One region of the Pseudoalteromonas sp. PS1M3 genome, then DNA from elsewhere that is predicted to be linked to it. Evidence: predicted binding sites of a transcription regulator. Region 1 holds the regulator's gene; the other holds the start of a gene.

Region 1 (10,462 bases):
GATTGAGCCGTACTTTATCTCAGAAATCCAAGATGCTTACGGTAACAGTTTGTTTAAAGCTAATCCTTCAGTAGTGTGTGACGACACTTCAGATCAGTCATTAACCCCAGACAATACTACTGGATTATTCCCACAACAAAATACTGATACGCCACAATTAAAATGTGCCCCTCAGGTCATATCAAAACAAAATGCATTTTTAATTGCTCAAGCAATGCATAGCGCTGTTTGGGGAGGTGGAAACTGGTCACATAAAACGGGTTGGTCAGGAACAGGTTGGCGCGCTCAAGCATTAGGCCGTCGTGATCTATCAGGGAAAACAGGCACAACTAATGACTCTGTAGATACTTGGTTTAGTGGCTTTAATCGAAATGTTATGACCTCGGTATGGGTTGGTTTTGATAACCCTGGCAACCCGCTAGGCAGAACTTCATACAATAATAATCTTGATAGCGGGCAAATATCAGGGGCTGAATCTGGCGCTAAAACAGCACAACCGGCTTGGGTTGAGTTTATGAAAGTTGCGCTTGAAGGTAAACCTGAAGCCCCCATAGAGCCGCCAGAAGGTTTAGTGTCTATTCGGATTGATTTAGAAACCGGTTTATTAAGTCATAAAAATGATTACACCAGTCGCTTTGAGTATTTTGACAAAGGCACCGCCCCCACAAAATACGTAATGTCTCAACCAACAGATATATTTGAAGAAGACACTAAAACAGAAGAAGAACTGTTTTAAATAAAGAACGGCAGCCATTGGCTGCCGTTTTTAGTTAATACCAAATTTAGCTGTTCTAAATAAGAATTTTTAACTCAGATAGCGACACGTTTAGCCCCGCAAAATGATTAGGTATTATTGCGGATTGATACAAGGCCCTTGTAACCTTTATTTTATATTTTGTACCAACCAATATAAGTCAGAATGAATACCCGCAGCGGTTACTTCCTTACCCGCACCAGGCCCTTGAATCACAAGAGCGTTAGCGCTATACCACTTACTATTAATGACAAAAATATTATCGCCAGGTGTTAAATTAGCTAACGCATCACCAATAGGAGTATAAGTAATACCTACTTGAGCGGTTACTTTGTTTTCCGTAATTTCAAGTAAACCCGTGTAACGAAGTACGGAACTTTGTGCCTTGGCATTTGCAGCATGAGCGTCAATAAAGTCATTGAGGGTGGATTCATTAGCTAAAAAGTCGTCCCAACTTCCTATAGCAAGCGTTTCGGGCATGAGTGCTGATAAGCTTATATCATCAAGGTCGAGTTCTAAGCCAAGCTCTCTGGCAAGTATAAGCAGTTTACGCTGCATATCACGCCCTGACAAATCTTCACGCGGATCGGGCTCTGTGAACCCCATCTTTTGTGCTTCAAGCACCAGATCAGAAAATGGTATTGTTCCGTCAAACTTACTGCATAACCACGATAACGTGCCTGAAAAAACACCTTCAATACGAGTGATTTTGTCACCACTGTTTTGCAAATCTGCCAATGCAAAGTTAACAGGTAAGCCTGCACCTACGCTTGTGTTGTAGCGCCAATGCAAATTTCGCTCACTAATACTCGTACGCAAAGCTTTATACCATGCTGTATCTGCAGTTCCAGCGTATTTGTTAGCACTGATCAAGTGGCAATCTAATGCAACAAACTCCGGGTATAACTGGCTAAATGCCTCGCTTGCGGTAATATCAACAACCACTTTATGCTCATAATCAAGTTCACTAATTATGTTTAGTAATGTTTGGTTATTATAAGCTTTGCTTTCTGAGAGAAAATGCGTTTTCCAATCAGCAATGTTTATACCACTGGGATTAAAAAGTAATGTTTCAGAGCGTATTAACCCGACCAATTTAATTGTAAAGTCACCAGATAAACGCTCGAATTGAGCTGACAACTGCTCTATAAATACCTCTCCCACATTGCCAAGGCCCGCGATTATTAAAGCGACTTCTTGGCCTTTATTAATAAGCTTATCGTGTAAAACACTGAGTATATCGCTATCTATAACCTGATCCGTTAATAGTAAAATGTATCCACTGTCTTGGTGAATAAAGCGCGGCTCGATGGCATGAGCATTTAACGTATCAATAGCCAATACATTCAATTTTGAAATATCATTAACAGGCGCTACAACCGCACAGCCATTTAAGCTCGACTCGCTAATGTTTGCTCTACCCTCAAAATAACTAACAACTTTATATGATGAAGCAGAGGGGACAACTAAATAAGTTTCACCATTTTGACTAAAGTGATGAATGCTGTGTTGAATCAGCTGGCTAACATCTGCGACTTCGCCTTCGGCCAGCTTTTCAACTGTTAATAAATCGATGTTGTTTAACGTGGTAATAAAACGCTTTTGTTTTACATTTCCTTCTTTAACTATATCTGTAGGCGTTGCTTGCACATCAAAACTACTACGAACAGATAGTTTTATGTCGCTGTTTCTTAAAGGAGAAAGCGTTTTAGCGTGTAAAACAGGATTACCTAATCGAGCTAATAGGTTAGCTTGACCTCTACACACTTTATTGTATTTAACCGCTTTACTAACTTTGCGAGGGTCTGTGCTGTATACACCTTGTGTATCGGTCCAAATACACACCTGTTTAGCATGGCAGTAATTAGCGAGTAAGGTTGCACTATAGTCACTCCCATTGCGACCAAGTGTAACCGTATCACCCAACGTATTTGATGCAATAAAGCCTGTGACAACATTAATGTAGTCTGGGGTTATAAACTTCGCACATTGCTGCGCATTTTGGGTATGTAACAATTGCCCATTATTTAATGTAAAAAGTGTTCGAGCATCAAGGTCACAAGCATTAATATTTAATTGCGTAAGGTAAAGCGCCAATAAGCGTGCAGACCAGACCTCACCATGAGCAAGCAAGGGAGCCTCTTTCAAGCCTTGGTTTTTTATCAATTCACTAATCGCTGTTAGTTCACTATGCAAAAGCCTTAAAGCAGTTCGCTTAAGATCTGCATGAAGTAACTGTGTGATTAAATCAGTTTGATGATTATTTAATTGCAGCAATATATCAGCAACGACATGCGTATCCTGTTGCTGATAGCTTTGCCATAACTTCACCAAAGTATCGGTTGTTTTTCCCGCCGCAGATACAACAACACAATCGCCCGGCTGAGTATGCTCTAAAATAATACTCGCAACTCGCTCATACCGTTGAGCCGAACTAAGGCTTGAACCACCAAATTTATGTACCGTTTGTGTCATATTGTTCACCAAAGCGCTGGATGAGCGGCACTTAATTTAATGTCACCGCCTGCTCCTTTGTTTAAACTTGCTTTACTGCCTGGCTTTACAAGCTGAAACACGCGCTCTAAATCAGCTAATAAGTCGTTTATATCTTCTATACCTACTGAAACTCGAATAAGTGTATCGCCCACTCCCGCTTCAAGACGTGCTTTAGGCTCCATGCCAGCATGGGTCATGGTTGCAGGATGGCATATTAGGCTCTCTACTCCTCCCAAAGACTCTGCCAAGCTAAAGTCACGTAAGCTGGTTAAAAACGCCGCAGCATCGTTTATGTCACCTTTAATATCAAAACTCACCATGCCACCAAAGCCTAGTTGCTGCGCTTTGGCTAATTCATGCTGCGGGTGTGATTCAAGACCAGGGTAATAAACTTGGCGAACAAATTCCGATTTTTCTAAATATTTAGCAATCGCTAATGCGTTTTCTTGATGCTGCTTTAAACGCACATTTAGTGTTCGCAACCCACGCAATGTTAAATAACTATCAAATGGCGCACCTGTAATACCTATATTATTTGCCCACCATGCCAGTTCATCGCCCAGCTCTTGTGAAGCAGCAATCACCGCACCGCCCACTACATCTGAATGACCATTGATGTACTTGGTGGTGGAATGTACAACTATATCAACACCAAATTTAATAGGGTTTTGTAATGCTGGTGATAAAAATGTGTTATCGGCAGCGACTAAAGCACCGCACTGCTTAGCAACATCGGTTATTGCTTTAATATCAGTTAAACGTAGTAATGGGTTACTTGGTGTTTCTATCCAAATTAGCTTAGGTTTAATTGCTAAAATTTTATCTATACTTTGTGCTTGTGTTAAATCTAAAACTTCTAGCTTGAGCAAACCGCGCTTTTGCAGTGAAGTAAATAAACGATAGCTTCCGCCGTAACAATCATGTGGGATCACTAACGTATCGTCATGATTTAGGATTTGCGTAGCCAAGTGAACGGCAGACATACCCGTGGCAGTAATAATACCGCGTACGCCACCTTCAAGCTCAGCCAAGGTTTCAGCTAAAATATCACGATTGGGGTTACCACTTCGCCCGTAATCGTATTGACGCTTTGTATCAAAGTCGGCAAACGAATAGGTGGTTGATAAGTAAATAGGTGCGACAACTGCGCCATGATGTTTGTCTGCTTCAACACCACTTCTCACTGCAATGGTTGCTTTATTTTTTTCGCTCATATTCGTCACCTATTTAATTTGGATGTTTAGACGTCTAAAAGAGTAATTTATCTTATTAAAGATGTCAAAACATTTAAAGCTCCAGATGGCTAAACAACTAGTATTTGACTATCTTTTTTAAATCGATAGAATTTCACGCATATTCATATGTATTGTAGTGCATATGAGCAATTATTAATCTGAGGCGACGATACATCTTATGGCTAAATGGAATGGTGAGTATATTCACCCATACGCAGAACACGGGAAAAAATCAGAACAAGTAAAAAAAATTACCGTTTCAATCCCACTAAATGTATTAAAGGTATTAACGGACGAACGCACGCGTCGTCAAATTAATAACTTACGTCATGCAACAAATAGTGAATTACTTTGTGAAGCATTTTTACATGCATTTACCGGTCAACCTTTGCCTAACGACGACGACTTACGTAAGGATAACGCCGAAAAAGTACCTGAGGAAGTGAAAAAAATAATGCAAGAAATGGGGCTAGAAGTGCCTGTTTTAAACGAAGACTAAACCTAATTTAGACACAAAAAAACCTCAATTAATTGAGGTTTTTTTTGTGTCTAAATTACAACTTAGTCGTTATTCCATATAGTTTTCTGGTAAATCAATTTGTGCAACACCTGACTCTACAGCAGCTATTGCAACCGCTTTTGCAATGCGTGGTAATAAACGAGGATCCATTGGTTTTGGAATAATATACTTATCACCAAACTCCAGCTTATCAACACCCGCAGCCGTCAGTACTTCAGCAGGTACAGGCTCTTTGGCAATACTTCTAATCGCTTCTACAGCTGCAATTTTCATTTCATCATTTATTGCACTGGCGCGTACATCAAGAGCACCGCGGAATATAAACGGAAAACACAGTACATTATTAACTTGGTTAGGGTAATCTGATCGACCCGTTGCCATAATTAGATCGTTTCGAGCAGAATGAGCCAGTGCAGGATCAATTTCTGGATCTGGGTTTGAACAAGCAAACACAACTGGTTTTTCTGCCATTAGTTTTAAATCATCGGCAGCTAATAAATTAGGCCCCGATACACCAACAAATACATCTGCATCTTCAATAACATCTTGCAACGTGCGCTTGTCTGTATTGTTAGCAAAAAGTTTTTTGTATTCATTTAAGTCATCACGACGAGTATGAATAACACCTTTACGGTCAAGCATATAAATGTGCTCGCGCAAAGCACCACACTTAATTAACAGCTCCATACAAGCAACCGCAGCAGCACCAGCACCCAAACACACAATAGTCGCATTTTCGATAGACTTGCCTTGCACCTCAAGCGCGTTCAACATACCCGCAGCAGTTACAATGGCAGTACCGTGCTGATCATCATGAAATATCGGGATACTGCAGCGCTCAATCAATGCTTTTTCTATTTCAAAACACTCTGGCGCCTTAATATCTTCAAGGTTAATTCCGCCAAACGTGTCGGCAATATTAGCAACTGTATTAATAAAGTCTTCAGTAGTGCGGTGTTTCACTTCGATATCAATAGAATCAAGGCCAGCAAATCGCTTAAACAGTAACGCCTTACCTTCCATTACAGGTTTTGAAGCAAGTGGGCCTAAATTACCTAAGCCTAAAATTGCAGTACCATTAGTGATAACCGCAACCATATTCCCTTTGCCTGTGTATTTATAAGCGTTTGCAGGGTCTGCAGCGATTTCACGTACGGGTTCTGCAACTCCTGGGCTATATGCTAATGCGAGATCTTTTACCGTTTCAGCAGGCTTTGTTAGTTCAATGCTAATTTTTCCTGGAACGGGGTGCGAATGATAGTGTAGTGCTTGTTCACGAAAGTCTGACATAACGCGATTGTATCCTGCAATTAAAGTAAAAGTGAGAGGTGAAGTTTAGGCTACGATACCCTTATTATTTTTAAATTCCAAGCAATATCAGGTCTATCCTGTTATATGCTAGTTCGATTAATTTTAAGAGGTTTTTCAATAACTTTTGTAAATTATATCGACACTTTATAAATAAAAATTCATCCAATAACGGATTCTAAAGGCACAATTGTTCTTTCATTATTTTTTATAAAATATCTTAATAAAGTCCTATAAAAATAAGCAAAAATAGGCTTATCCACATACTTTAAAAACATATAACTTCACGTTAGCTGCATTTAACCACTTAGTTAAAAAATGAACTAATTAAAAATATAGAGAATAATTTGCGGTTTGTCTGTAAAGGTTTATGCATATTCAGAATAAGAACAGGAAATAGTTATGCATAGCAGGGGAATATGAAAATCGAGCATCAAGCTAAATAATTTGTTATTTAGTTGTCCTATATTAAAAAACATTGACGCCGTTCGTGTAAAACTTAATTTTTTAAATCGAAACGTTATTACTATTAAATTGGTATAACTAAATTAAAAGCATAAAAAAAGCACCCTAAGGTGCTTAATTTAACGAGACAGCAAAAATTACTTCTTGCTACCAAGTGCACCGAAACGCTTGTTGAAACGATCAACACGTCCGCCAGTGTCTAAAACTTTTTGCTTACCAGTGTAAAAAGGGTGACACGCTGAACATACGTCAAGGTGAATGTCTTTACATAGAGTAGAGCTTGTTTCGAATTTATTGCCGCATGAACAAGTTGCAGAAATTACTTCGTACTTAGGGTGAATACCTTCTTTCATAGAAACCTCTAGTTAAGGCCGCATCGCTCTCCAAACCCGAAGTCTGGCACCATACGTCGTTAAAACAAATTTGTTGGTCGCGGATTTTATCCAACTACCATCAAACACACAAGCTATTATTAACTGTTTTGCTAAAAAAGTAGGCAGACACTTAAGCAAGCAATATTTGCTAGTAGGTTTTTAACGTTATTTTTAGTACATTACATCATTAATTTTATGAGTTGAGTTGCTATGTGTTTTGCTGAAGTCGCTATAAAAGTCCCCTTACCGCGCACCTTTGATTATAAAGTAGATAAGCAACTCGATGGCATGGCATCACCACTTAAACCAGGTATGCGTGTGTTGGTGCCTTTTGGTAACCAAAAAAAAGTCGCCGTTGTTTTAGCTATTAAAAGCAAGACCGACGTCCCCGAAAACAAAATAAAATCCATCATCGAAATCATTGATGACGCGCCTATTTTATCATCTGAACACATTGCGCTTTTGAGTTTTACATCTCGCTATTACTGTTACCCACTCGGCGAAACAATTCATATAGCGCTACCTAGTGCGCTGCGCCAAGGTGAGTCACCGGATAAAACCAGTATCAATATGGTTATGCTGACAGAAAAAGGATCAAAACTTCCGTCACTCAAAGCAAAAACTCAACTTAACTTATTAAAGCAACTTGCACAGTCAGGTAAATCATCATTAACCGAGCTTAAAGCACTCGGCTTTAGTAAAAAGACTATCGATAGCCTTATTGCAAAAGCGCTTGTTACACAAACCATAGAACATGATAATCAGTGGCAAAGTACTGCACCAACAGTGGGTAGTAAGCCTACACTGAATAAAGAGCAAGCCGTAGCTTGCACTGCAATTAATCAAAGTAAAGGCTTTAACACGTTTTTATTAGAAGGGGTTACTGGTAGTGGTAAAACCGAAGTCTATCTTCAATGTCTTGAAGAAGTATTAAAGCGAGGTGAACAAGCCTTAGTACTTGTCCCCGAAATAGGCCTTACCCCTCAAACGGTAAACCGCTTTCGTCGCCGCTTTCCAGATACACCCATCATGTTATGGCATTCTGCACTTACCGATAACGAACGCCTACAAACATGGCGCTTTTGCGAAAAAGGGAGTTGCGCTATTGTAATAGGTACGCGCTCAAGTATTTTTTTACCCTTTTTAAAGCTCGGTATGATTGTAGTTGACGAGGAACATGACTCATCATTTAAACAACAAGATACCCTTCGTTACCATGCTCGAGATTTAGCAGCTTATCGTGCATTCCAGCATAAAATCCCACTTATACTCGGCAGTGCTACTCCAGCGCTCGAAACCTTGCATAAAGCCATTAATAATAAGTACCAACTATTAAGCTTGACTGAGCGCGCTCAAACCTCAACCGATAACCAATTTAAATTACTCGACATGAAAGGCCAGCCCGATCAGGCGGGTATTGCTCACGCAAGCCTTGCTACTATGCGCCAACATTTGAATCGTGGTAAACAGGTTATGGTATTTTTAAATCGTCGTGGTTTTTCACCTACACTTATTTGCCATGAATGTGGTTGGTTAAGTGAATGTAACCGTTGCAGTACTAGTGCCACGTTCCATAAAGCGATTGGTCAAATGATTTGCCACCATTGTGGCGACCAACATCAAGTACCTCATCAATGCCCTGATTGCGGGAGCACGCAAATATTCCCTAATGGCAAAGGTACTGAACAAATAGAAGAGTTTTTAACAAACGAGTTTCCTGATACGCCAGTAACCCGTATTGATCGCGATTCAACTCGTCGTAAAGGCAGTTTAGAAAAAGCCCTCGACGAAATTAATTTAGGTGGAGCGCGCATATTAGTTGGTACGCAAATGCTTGCAAAAGGTCATCACTTTGCTGATGTAAGCCTTGTCATAATTTTAGACGTAGACAGCGGCCTATATTCCTGCGACTTCAGAGCAACGGAACATTTAGCGCAGTTAGTGACTCAAGTAGCAGGACGTGCTGGCCGCTCAGGAGAGCCTGGCCAGGTGTTATTACAAACACATTTTCCCGAACATCCACTTTTACAAGATTTGGTCAATAATGGTTACCAAGATTTTGCACGCTTTGCGTTAAGCGAGCGTGATGACGCCGACTTACCTCCCATCACAAATATGGCTATAGTCCGCGCACAAGGGCTCAGTATTAAACTAGTCGTCGACTTTTTGACAGATTTGGTTCCAGTTAATGGGGTATCTGGTATACAATTGCTCGGTCCGATCCCTGCCCCATTAGAGAGAATTGCGGGTATGTATCGGTTTCAATTGCACATTCAAGCGCAAGATCGCCGCATATTACATCAGTATCTTGCGCAAATGGTTGATTATTTAAGCACCAGTAAACTTGCACAAAAAGTTCGCTGGAGTTTAGATGTAGACCCTATAGATATGATTTAGGTTAAGGCCAAAATAACGCTATGGCACAGCACGATTACATTAATAAAAAACCAAAAAATAGAAAAAACACCAAAAAAGAACCTGCTAAAAAGCCATTCCCTTATCTTTTGGTAATTGTTGCAGCTTTGCTTGTGGGCGGTTTTGCCTATGGATTATGGTTTATTAAAAATAATGCCGACCCCGAGCTTGTTGAAAAACAAACTAACCCAGCCGAAAAAGAAAAAATAGAAGTGGTCGTTCCTCGTGCGCCTGAATTTATAAAAGAAATCAGAAACCATGAAGTGCAAGTAGAAGTAAAAGAAATTGAACAAAAAGGTCCTTATGTTATGCAATGCGGCTCGTTCAGGACTCATGAACAGGCTGAATCGTTAAAAGCTAAAATAGCCTTTGCTGGTCTTATATCTGAAATAAGAGAAACCAAAGGCGAAACAGGTATTTGGTATAAAGTACGTTTAGGGCCTTACAAAACGAAGCGCCAAGCAGAAAGTGATAAAAATAAACTCAAGCGTGTCAAAGTCGTCGGCTGCGGAATTTGGGGCTGGACTTGAAAATAAACCATTCACCCATATAACCTCATCATAATCGTTTTTAACGAGTTGCCCCTGCAACTCGATGATGAGGAATAACATGACCACTATTGTAAGTGTACGCCGCGACAACAAAGTTGTAATTGGTGGCGACGGCCAAGTTTCATTGGGTAATACCGTAATGAAGGGTAACGCCCGTAAAGTTCGACGCCTTTATAATGGCAAAGTAATCGCAGGTTTTGCCGGCGGTACTGCTGATGCCTTCACCCTGTTCGAACGTTTTGAAAGCAAACTAGAAATGCATCAAGGTAATCTCACCAAAGCTGCTGTTGAAATGGCGAAAGATTGGCGTAGTGACCGTGCACTCAGAAAGTTAGAAGCCCTGT
Region 2 (10,462 bases), 1.3 Mb from region 1:
CACCGGTAATAAACACGTACTGCACGTTATCTGTTTGTAGATTATCTTTAATCACCCGATTCACATCAGCAAGCGTTAGCTTTTCAAGTTTACTTGTTACGTATTTTACAAACGATTCAGTGTTATAAAATTCGCTATCAAGTGCATAACCTAGCTGGCGGTTTTGACTTGCTACAAGCTGCGGCACGTAGTTAATTAAAAAGTTACGTGTTGCCTCAAAGTCTTTTTCGGTTAAGCCGTTTTTAATAAGCTTATCCAGCTCAAATAATGCGGTACGCGTTGCAAAGTGCGCGTCGTTGTTAGAGCGAAGTGGGCGCAACCATACTTGGAATATTTGCTCAGAACGCCCTAAATTTGCATCAGGCTTAGTTTGAAACATACCACGTGGGAAGTATTCAATATATGCGTAATCGCCGTAGTTCATACCGCGCGTTTGACGAATTCGCTCATATAAGTATGAGTTAGAACTACGATGCTCACCAAAGTACGAACGCACAAGCCAAAGGGCAGTCCAATCTTCGCTGCTGCGAATAGTATCAATTGGGAAGCCAAACGACACTGCCGTCGATTGCGCTGATTTTTCTACAATCGTTGCATGATGGCCTTTAAGCTCTGGCGCATCAGGAATACTTAAACGGCTTTGCTCGCCTTTAGGTAAGGTTGCTAAATCGCTCATAATATTTGCTTTAAGCGCTTTTGGCACGGCGCCAATTAAACCTAGTGTTAGTTTAGATTGAGTAAGCTCTGAATTGTAAAATGCTTTTACATCATCAAGCGTTAATGCTTCTAAATCAGAAATATCACCGTAGTTGTAACTTTCGTATGGGTGGCCTTTGTAAAGCGTGCTGTAGAGTACTTCTTTACCTAGCTCTTCATCGTTAGATGCTTTTAATCCCGACTTAATACCGTCGATCATTTCTTTTTTAAGGCGTTTAAAGTCATCGTCTCTAAAGCCTGGGTTAAGTAATTGTTCGCTTACAAGTGCATACCAAGTTTCAGCGTTATCTTTATGAATACGCCCTTGGAACGACAGCATTTCTTTGTCAATCTGGTAACCAAAACTACCTGCAAGTGGATAAAGCGCTTTTTGAATTTCTTTGTAGCTGGTACTTTGCGACCCACCTTGAGCAAGCATTGCGGCGGTAAGCGCAGCTACACCTTTTTTACCTTGAGGATCAGCAGCTGCCCCTGTATTAAATAAAAAGTTTACATCAATCAGCGGCGAGCTATTGGTTTTATCAAGCACTTTAAATACAGGTGCCTCTGGGGCTTGTTCAAGTTTTGCAACTACTGCACTTAAACTCGCCTCTTCTGCAAACCCCGGTGCTTTATCAAGTGCCGACATAGTCACGGTAGTACGCGTGTTATCTACAAAGTATTTATTAGCAACCGCTTTAATATCTTCTGCTGTGATGTTGTCGGCCGACTTATAAAGCTGGTTAATTACTTCAGGATCGCGTTCAAAATGCATGTAACTTGCAAGGGTTGATGCAATTGCTTGCGAAGAATCTAAACCATTAATAAAGCCATATTTAAGGTTAGACTTTAAGTCACTTAATTTTTGTGCATCGACCAACTCTGTTCTGGCTTTTGCATAAGTGCGGTTAATTGCATCACGCGCTTTTGCTAAATCATCAGCGTTTTCTACTTTTACAAATACATGCAGTAAGCCTGGATCTTTGGTTTCTGGATTATAAGTAAACATTTGACTCGCTATTTGTTTATCAACAACGAGCTCTTGATATAAATCTGAGTTACTTGAAAAATAAAGCTGCGAGATTAAATCAAGTGCAGCTCTGTCTTTTTTAGCGGGTTCCCACGCAGCACCCTTATACGATACCAATAGCCAATGCCCCGGCAAGGCTTTATTTTGTTCATGCAAATACTTAGGAGCTTGCTGTTTTGGCTCAGCTTTAATATCGGCAACGTAATTGCCTTTTTCCCAACCACCCCAGTGTTTTTTAACCATTGCCATTGTGGCTTTTGGGTCAACATCACCCACAATAACTAGCGATACATATTCTGGCTTATAAAACTTATCAAAAAACTCTTTACCGTAAGCCATTTGGTCTGGCATGGCTTCTATGTCTTCAAAAAAGCCCATTGTGGTGTGTTTATAAGTGTGTTTTTCAAAAGCCTCTGCACGCACAGCACTTAATAACTTACGAATTGGGCTGGCGTTATTTTTTAAGTACTCACCTTTTACCGTCAATGCTTCGGTTCTAAATTGCTCTTCGGTGTAGGTTAAGTTTTGGAAAATATCAGCTTCAATCTCAAGTACTTTATCAAGGTGCTGCTTTGAAAAGTTTAAATGGTAGTTAGTGTAATCGTTTGTTGTGTATGCGCGGTTGTCAACCCCTGCATTTTTAAATATGGCGGTGTATTCGTCTTGCGGAAATTTTTTAGAGCCTTTAAATACCATATGTTCAAAAAAATGAGCAAAACCCGTTTTGCCCGCTTCTACTTCATTACGCGAGCCAACAGAAACGGGTATTTGCAACGAAACGACATCAGGGTAATCCGTTTTTACAACCATTACACGTAAGCCATTCTCAAGCTCTTCAATTAGGTAATCTTGTGAAAAAACACGGTCATCAGCTTTTTTTATTTGTTCTTGTTTTGCTGTTTGCGTCGTTTCATTTTTTTGCATTGCACAGCCAGTTAAAGCGAGTGATACCGCAAGGCTTGTTGCTAATAATTTAAATTTCATAATTGTCCTTTAGTAAATTGAGCAAAGTTGTTGTCAAAATATTTACAATTTCACTACTAATTATGCCCCAAAGCCAATGAATATAAGAGCCCTCAGTCGCTTTATTATGTAAACAACTGTGTCATGCACTTAATTTAGGAACTCCTTTGTATGAATAATCCTCACGTTGCTTGAAAAACTTTCACTTAAAATACCTATCTAGACGTCTAAATGGCTGCTATATTAAATCTATCAACCATTGAGCTGGAATGAGGATTATGGCTTTATCACTTCAAGAGAAAATTGAGGACACTAATCAAGGTGTTTATCTTATTGGCACAACGCCACCCAAAATAGGCACTGATAAAGCGCAGTTAAAAACCATTGCAGAAAAACTATTAGGCCGCTTACACGAAATTGAATACGACGGTGTTGTAATTTACGATATTCAAGATGAGAGTAGCCGTACTAATCAGGCTCGTCCGTTTCCATTTAAACAAACGGTTGATCCGCGTGAGTACAGTAAGTTGCTAAAAGACTTATCACGCCTAGATGTAATTACCTACAAAAGTGTAGCGCAACGCGGTGAGGCTGAATTTAAAGAGTGGCTAGATGAAACTAAAAACGAGTTTGATTTAAAAAATGTCGTTTTAGTGGGTAGCCCATCGTCGGAAGGTGATATTAAACTAAGCCTACCTGACGCTTATAAAACATTAGCTGAGCAAAGTAATGACTTCTTTTTAGGAGGCGTAACCATTGCAGAGCGACATGCAAGCAAGCGCAATGAACACGAGCGCTTAATAGAAAAAACAACACAAGGTTGCCAATTTTTTATATCGCAAGCGGTTTATGATGCTCAAGCTACTATTGATTTAATAACAAGTTACGCGCGTACTTGCAAAGCACAAGGCGTTGCACCAAAACGTATTATACTAACGTTTACGCCGTGTGGCGGAGAAAAAACCTTAGAGTTCATGCAATGGTTGGGTATTTCAGTACCTGAGGCGACCAAATGGCGCATGCTTGACGCCGACAACACCTTGAGTGAATCGGTGCGTATTTGCCGCGAAAATCTCGATTCAATTTTAAAAAGCTGTGCGCACTTAGATGTGCCACTGGGTTTAAACATTGAAAGCTTAACAAACCGTAAAGAAGAAATTGACGCATCAATTAACCTATACCGTTTATTAAAAGCAACTATGGAGCTCAACCTAGCTGAGAAACAAATAGCGTAAAGTTAAACTAATTTACACCCTTCTTGGCAAGCTAATGCTTGCCTTTTTTATCTCACCAGCTTACTTAGTAAACAACTCAAAAAAATTAAATACACACCCACTTTGCTATTACTTCAAACATACTTTCAACCTTAATGGGCTTTGAAATATAGCCATTCATACCGCAGTCTTGCGCCTTTAATAAATCGGTTTCTCTTGTATTAGCAGTCATTGCAATGATGGGTAAATTTTTAAACTTTGCTTGTTTTTTTATTTCTATGGCTGCCGTATAACCATCCATTCTAGGCATTTGGCAGTCCATTAACACACCATCGTAAGTTTTATGTTTTAGCGCATCTAATGCCTCAAGGCCATCGTTAGCAATATCAACAATCAAGCCATTTTTACGCAGTATTTGTGTTGCTACTTGTTGATTGAGCGGGTTATCTTCAACCAATAAAATATGAATGCCTTGCAGTTTTTGTAGTGTGTTTTGCGTATTTAAGCTCTCTTGCGATTCTGGTTTTTTCAGTGTTTTTATATGCATAATTTGTAAAAGCACGTTATGCAAAGTACTTTTAATTATTGGTTTTATAAGTATTTTATAAGTGTTATTACCAAACCCTAGTAGGCTTTCGTTTAGCGCTTTATTTTCACAAGGCGCTATTACAATTAGCTTTTTTGCATTTAATTTAAGCTTATTGCGCAAAGACTGCGCAGCACTATCATGATTTAAATTTAACGTTCGCCAATCTATAAATATAAAATCGTAATCATGTAGCATACCTAGCCGGTCTAATACTTGGTTGATGTTATTTACAGTGTCAAATTTTACTTCAAAACCTAAAAGCAGCGTTTGTAATGATGTTAACTGACTATCTGAACTCTCAATAACAAGTGCTCGCTTGGCTCTAATATGTGATATGTCAAACTCATTTTGCTTAGTCGAATAATTTAGTGGAATAGTAAAACTAAAGCAGCTCCCCTTATTTAATTTGCTGTTTACTGTAATATCGCCCTGCATTAGTTCGACCAATGTTTTGCTTATTACCAAACCAAGCCCCGTTCCACCAAACTTTCGGGTTGTCGATACGTCAGCCTGAGTAAAAGGTTTAAATAGTGAGTCAACTTGTGCTTGGGTCATCCCAATGCCGTTATCTGAAATAGAAAAAGCAACACTGCAATAACTATCTACTTTCTGAACTAGTTTTACAGCTAATATAACCTTACCCCGTGTTGAAAATTTAAGTGCATTATTTAACAGATTTAATAGTACTTGGTTGAGTCTTAATGCATCACCAATAAAAAAGTCAGGCAGTAAGGGGTCAATATCAAACACCACTTCAATTTTTCTTTGTGATGCTAGCGTGCTAATAATATTTACAAGATTTTCTAGGAAGGTATTAAAATTGAATTCTTTTTGTTCTAGCTCTATTTTACCCGCTTCAACCTTTGAAAAGTCTAAAATATCGTTGATGATCCCTAATAAAGACTCTGCCGAATAATGAATTTTTTCAACATAGTCGCGCTGTTTTTCCGAAAGCTCAGTATCTAAAGCCAAATAAGCCATGCCTATTATGGCATTCATCGGGGTGCGAATCTCATGGCTCATGTTTGCTAAAAAGTCTGATTTAGCCTCATTCGCAGCTTCTGCATCTTGTTTAGCCAGTTCAAGGTCGTGAGTTCTGTTAGCAACCTCCTGCTCCAAATTTTCAGCCGCACCTTTGAGTACCTTATTGGCTTCGTAAAGCTGTAACGATTTGGCTTCAAGTAGTTTTTCAGCTTCTTTTCGTGCCAAACGCTCTCGTTCTAATCTGCGCTGTAAAAGAGCTACATCCATATTTAACCGACCAGAGTTAAGTTAAATGTAGCAACTTGATGATCGTCACTGATATCGCTGCGTATGCTGGTATTTTCCTTAAAATGCTCGGCTGCACCTTCTATTAACCCCTCAGCAAGCACTGCAAAGGGATTACTCGAATGGTAAACCATCTGCATTTGGGTATCACTTAATCGCTTGGTTTGAAAGCTAGGTAACTCAACGTCGGTATACAATTTTTCAACTTCTACATGTACGTGCCTATCTATGGTATCTAAAAAATCAAACGTGGTAGTGAGGTTTTCAAAAAACTGTGGATAGTAAACCAAGAAGCGTGTTAACAGATATTTTCCGTACTCTTTAACCAGTACATCTACTGGAACATCGACGATGTTGCTCAACGAAGTCACTAATTTTAAAAGCTCTTGCTTGTTATAGTTACCAACGCTGGTGTAAATCCCATTGGAATCCAGTTCGTTTTGTTCAATAATTTGATCGGCAACGGCAGGTGAAAATGTGCTTTCGACCATTTCTAAAAATTCAGTAAAAATAATACCTTTCATCGCTCTACCAACCTATTAGTCGTAGATTAAGTATAGATTTAAACTGTAATAATGCACATTTGTAAGAAGAAAAAACACTTACAAAGTATTGCTATTTAATGGGGGGGTATTTATTTAGCCGCTTTATGTAAAAGAGACCATTAAAATAAGCGCAGCGGATGTGTATAAAATTGCTAAATACTATTTAAAAACTAATTTTTTATCACTAAATGGGGCATTAACTGCCCCATGCTATTGGCTATTATTTTCGTCGTCTGCTTGGTGCCCTTTTACCTGTAATACGCTTTTTGTCACGATCTTTACGCGCTTTATTGGTGTTTTTTCGGTTATCTTTAGGGGCTTTGTTTAAGTCAGGCTCGTAACCTTCTAACCATTGTGGTGCTAAACGCGTATCAAGCAGTACTTCAATTTCTTCAAGTAACCATTGCTCGTCAATACTTACAAGCGACATTGCAAGGCCTTGCTCGCCTGCGCGACCCGTACGACCTATGCGGTGGACATAATCTTCAGCTATGTATGGCAATTCAAAGTTAATTACGTATTTAAGCGCCGGAATATCTAAACCACGGGCAGCTACATCAGTGGCAACTAATACGCGTGTAGTGCCTTCTTTAAAGTTTTGTAGTGCACGGTCTCGCGCACCTTGCGATTTATCGCCATGAATGGATTCTGTTTTTAAACCGTCTTTACACATTTCTTTGGCAAGCTTATCGGCCATTTGTTTAGTACGCGTAAATATAAGTACTTGGCGCCAATTTTTCATGCCAATCATGTGCGATACCAGCTCGCGTTTTCTGTCTTCATCAACAGCGTAAATAACCTGTTCGACTTCAACGGCGGCTGAGTTACGTTTATCAACTTCAATCAGCTCGGGGTTTTTAAGTAGCTTTTTACTTAGCTCAAACACGCTGTCATCGAATGTGGCTGAGAACAATAAGGTTTGGCGATCGCCTGGAATGTGGCGCAAAATACGTTTTATTTCATCAATAAAGCCCATGTCGAGCATGCGGTCGGCTTCATCAAATACTAATGAATCAACACTAGAAAGCACCACACTGCCTTTAACTATATGATCGAGCAAACGACCTGGTGTTGCCACTATCACTTGCGCCGTTTTAAGTGCTTTAATTTGCGGGCCAATACTTGCGCCGCCATACGCTAAAGCACCCTGAACATTACTGCCTTGAGCGTATTTTTCAAAGCTTGCAAACACTTGCTGAGCAAGCTCACGCGTAGGCGTTAAAATGACCACTCGAGCAATGCCTGGCTCATCTTTTTTAGGTGTATTTAAAAGCTTATGTAGTAGTGGCAATACAAAGGCTGCTGTTTTACCTGTGCCAGTTTGTGCGCTGCCCATTACATCGTTGCCCGCGAGAATTGGCGGAATAGTTTTAATCTGAATTGCGGTAGGCGTAGTGTAATTATTTTGCTCAATCGCTGTTAATAATAACGGGTCGAGATTAAGTGATGAAAATGATGTAGCAGACATAGGCTTAGCTTTAAAATAACAAAGAGCGCCATTATACCTGAGCTTTAGCAATAAAAAAGGCGCTATCAATAGCGCCTTTTTTAAATGCTGATTTTAAACCGGTTTTAGGGTCGCTTTTCGCTCATTATAAAATGCGATTAAGTCATCAACCGTTGCTTGGCAGTATTCACGAATACCCGACACCACCATGTGCTTTTCACCAAAACCAACTTTTTCGCCGTTTTCTAATAGGTTAAAGCGCAGGGTAATTTTGCCGCGTTTACCTGTATATTCAAAGCTTGGCTCTGCAAATTCAAGCATAGGTGCTTTAATCTCAATGTTATCAAGATTAATAATCATCGACTCGTAAATAACCATAGGGCGCGCTGGGTTAATCATTACCTCTTGCTTACCCATTAGCGGAATAATGACATGCGGGAATGCCGCACCAGAAAACTCAACATAGTTTTTTATTAGGCTATTTGTAAGTGTTGGACATTTGCTGGTTTTGCCTTCGCGTTTTACCTTTAAAATTACTTTATCGCCGTTGGTTACATCAAACTCATCATCCCCTTGTGGAAAATTAAGTTTGGTATTTTCGTCAACCATGCCAGCAAAGGTAAACTCCATTCGCTCACTTATACCGTAGCGGTCTAACACTAAAGAAAAAAGTAAGTCTCCTGGCGCGCAAAACTTTTTGGCATCTTTATCATGAAGTGGATTGTAATCATCGGCAACGCACTTTGCGAAACGACACCCTTGCTCACGAGAGATAGAAACATAATCAGCGTGCTGCTGAAAGTAAGGACTTAACATAGTTTGTTCACTGCTTAAACTGCTTATAACTTACCCATACTACCAGAAAAAATTTAAAGAGAGGTCGAATCACTTACAAAATGATACAACTTACTTTTTTTTTGTTTTGCTTGCTTTTGTTTTTATTGATAATTTGTTCTTAAGCCAACAATAACTAAGGGATTAATCATTATGCTGCGTATTTTTGCTGTAACCTGTGTGCTAACTGCACTAACTGGGTGTTCTGGCGTTACTTACCATACCAATATAAACAACGATGTTTTAGGTGATGAAATTGGTACTTATGTAAATAAAAGAGATTTGCATCAATTTTATAGTGACCAACAAGCCCATGAAAGCGGTGCTTCATTATTAGGCCGAATTGAAGGCGAGAGCTGTAATGGAGATGGCCGTGGTGCAAACAGTAACGTTAGTTACAATCGCGCCAAATCAAGTGCCATTGATTCACTTAAAGCGGATGCAATGCGCAGAGGCGGTAATGCCTTTACTATTAATTCTTGTAGAGAAACTCCTCAATCTTATTGCGACATTTCGGTTACTTGTACGGGTCAAGCTTACGACTTGAAATAAATGCAGTAATACCAGAACTAATTAACACTGGCTCCCTAAAACAAAAAAGCCGAGCTTATTTAATAAGCTCGGCTTTTTATAAAGTATGACTAAAGGTTATGCGCTTGGGTATGTGCGGTACGCACGCTCAATATTTTTAGCCTGCTTTTTAGAAATACCTAAATGAGCAAGTGCTACACGTAAACGCGCACGTGATAAGTCAGAGCCTAAAATTTCCATTGCATCAAGTACCGACGTCGATGACGTTTTACCTGTGATTGCTACAAATATTGGCTCTAAAAAGTCTTTAATTTTTAGCTCGTGGAATGTGGCAACCTCTTTTGCAATGGCAAAAATAGCTGGCTTATCAAAACTACGTAAGCCTTCTAATTGCCATACAAAAAATTGTAGCGCTTGGCGTATTACATTTTCGTCGGCTTTGCCCGCCGTTAACAGTGCTGGGTCGTAAGTTGGAATACCACCTACAAAATGACCTGCTAAATCAACCATATCCGACAGCGTATTAATACGCGTTTTAGCTTCTGGTAATACTTTAGCTAGCATTTCGCCGTTAAACTTCCAATCAACAAAGCGCTGTACAAGCTCTTCGTCAGTCAAGTTTTCGCGGATCCACGTCCCGTTTAACCAGCTTAACTTATCTACGTCAAATACTGGGCCACCAAGCGATACACGTTTCATGTCAAAGTGTTCAATCATTTCATCAAGTGTGAACTTTTCACGCTCGTCTGGCATTGACCAGCCCATGCGGCCTAAGTAGTTAAGTACCGCTTCTGGTAGGTAACCCATTTCTTTGTAGTAATTGATACTTGTAGGGTTTTTACGCTTAGAAAGCTTTGACTTATCTGGGTTACGTAATAGTGGCAGGTGCCCAAGTACTGGCGCTTCCCAACCAAAATCTTCGTAAAGCTTTAATAGTTTAGGTGCTGAGTTAATCCACTCTTCACCACGGAAAATATGGCTAATTTGCATATGGTGATCGTCTACCACATTTGCTAAGAAATACGTTGGGAAGCCATCGGCTTTTAATAGCACTTGCATGTCTACGTTTTCCCACGGGATCTCAATTTCGTCGCGTAGGTAGTCGTTAAACTTGAAGGTGCCTTCACTTGGAATTTTCATACGTATAACGTAAGGCTTACCCGCAGCTAGGTTAGCTTTAATTTCGTCTTCTGTGTGGTTTAAACCACGACCGTCGTATTTAGGACGCAGACCTTCAGCCATTTGCTCTTCGCGCATTTGATCAAGCTCTTCGCTTGTTGCAAAACAGTAAAATGCTTTGCCTTGCTCAACTAGTTGGTGCGCGTATTTTTTATATAAATCGCT

Evidence for each region. Region 1 encodes MetJ, which represses methionine synthesis genes. Its sites were predicted from a motif close to TAGACGTCTAGACGTCTA; they were not measured.
Region 2: the regulator MetJ is predicted to act here: its motif matches at 2,910-2,927, upstream of PS1M3_RS12570 (methylenetetrahydrofolate reductase).

Annotation. Positions count from the first base shown of each region.
Region 1 is NZ_AP022624.1:354,316-364,777, reverse strand. It holds gene PS1M3_RS01700 (penicillin-binding protein 1A) at 1-736, shown strand, start outside; gene metL (bifunctional aspartate kinase/homoserine dehydrogenase II) at 884-3,229, opposite strand; gene metB (cystathionine gamma-synthase) at 3,235-4,464, opposite strand; gene metJ (met regulon transcriptional regulator MetJ) at 4,664-4,984, shown strand; gene PS1M3_RS01680 (malic enzyme-like NAD(P)-binding protein) at 5,054-6,295, opposite strand; gene rpmE (50S ribosomal protein L31) at 6,916-7,131, opposite strand; gene priA (primosomal protein N') at 7,363-9,549, shown strand; gene PS1M3_RS01665 (SPOR domain-containing protein) at 9,570-10,097, shown strand; gene hslV (ATP-dependent protease subunit HslV) at 10,177-10,462, shown strand, end outside.
Region 2 is NZ_AP022624.1:2,704,396-2,714,857, forward strand. It holds gene PS1M3_RS12565 (pitrilysin family protein) at 1-2,710, opposite strand, end outside; gene PS1M3_RS12570 (methylenetetrahydrofolate reductase) at 2,968-3,924, shown strand; gene PS1M3_RS12575 (response regulator) at 4,010-5,743, opposite strand; gene PS1M3_RS12580 (heme NO-binding domain-containing protein) at 5,746-6,285, opposite strand; gene PS1M3_RS12585 (DEAD/DEAH box helicase) at 6,527-7,774, opposite strand; gene PS1M3_RS12590 (DUF3581 domain-containing protein) at 7,868-8,569, opposite strand; gene PS1M3_RS12595 (hypothetical protein) at 8,741-9,139, shown strand; gene gltX (glutamate--tRNA ligase) at 9,236-10,462, opposite strand, start outside.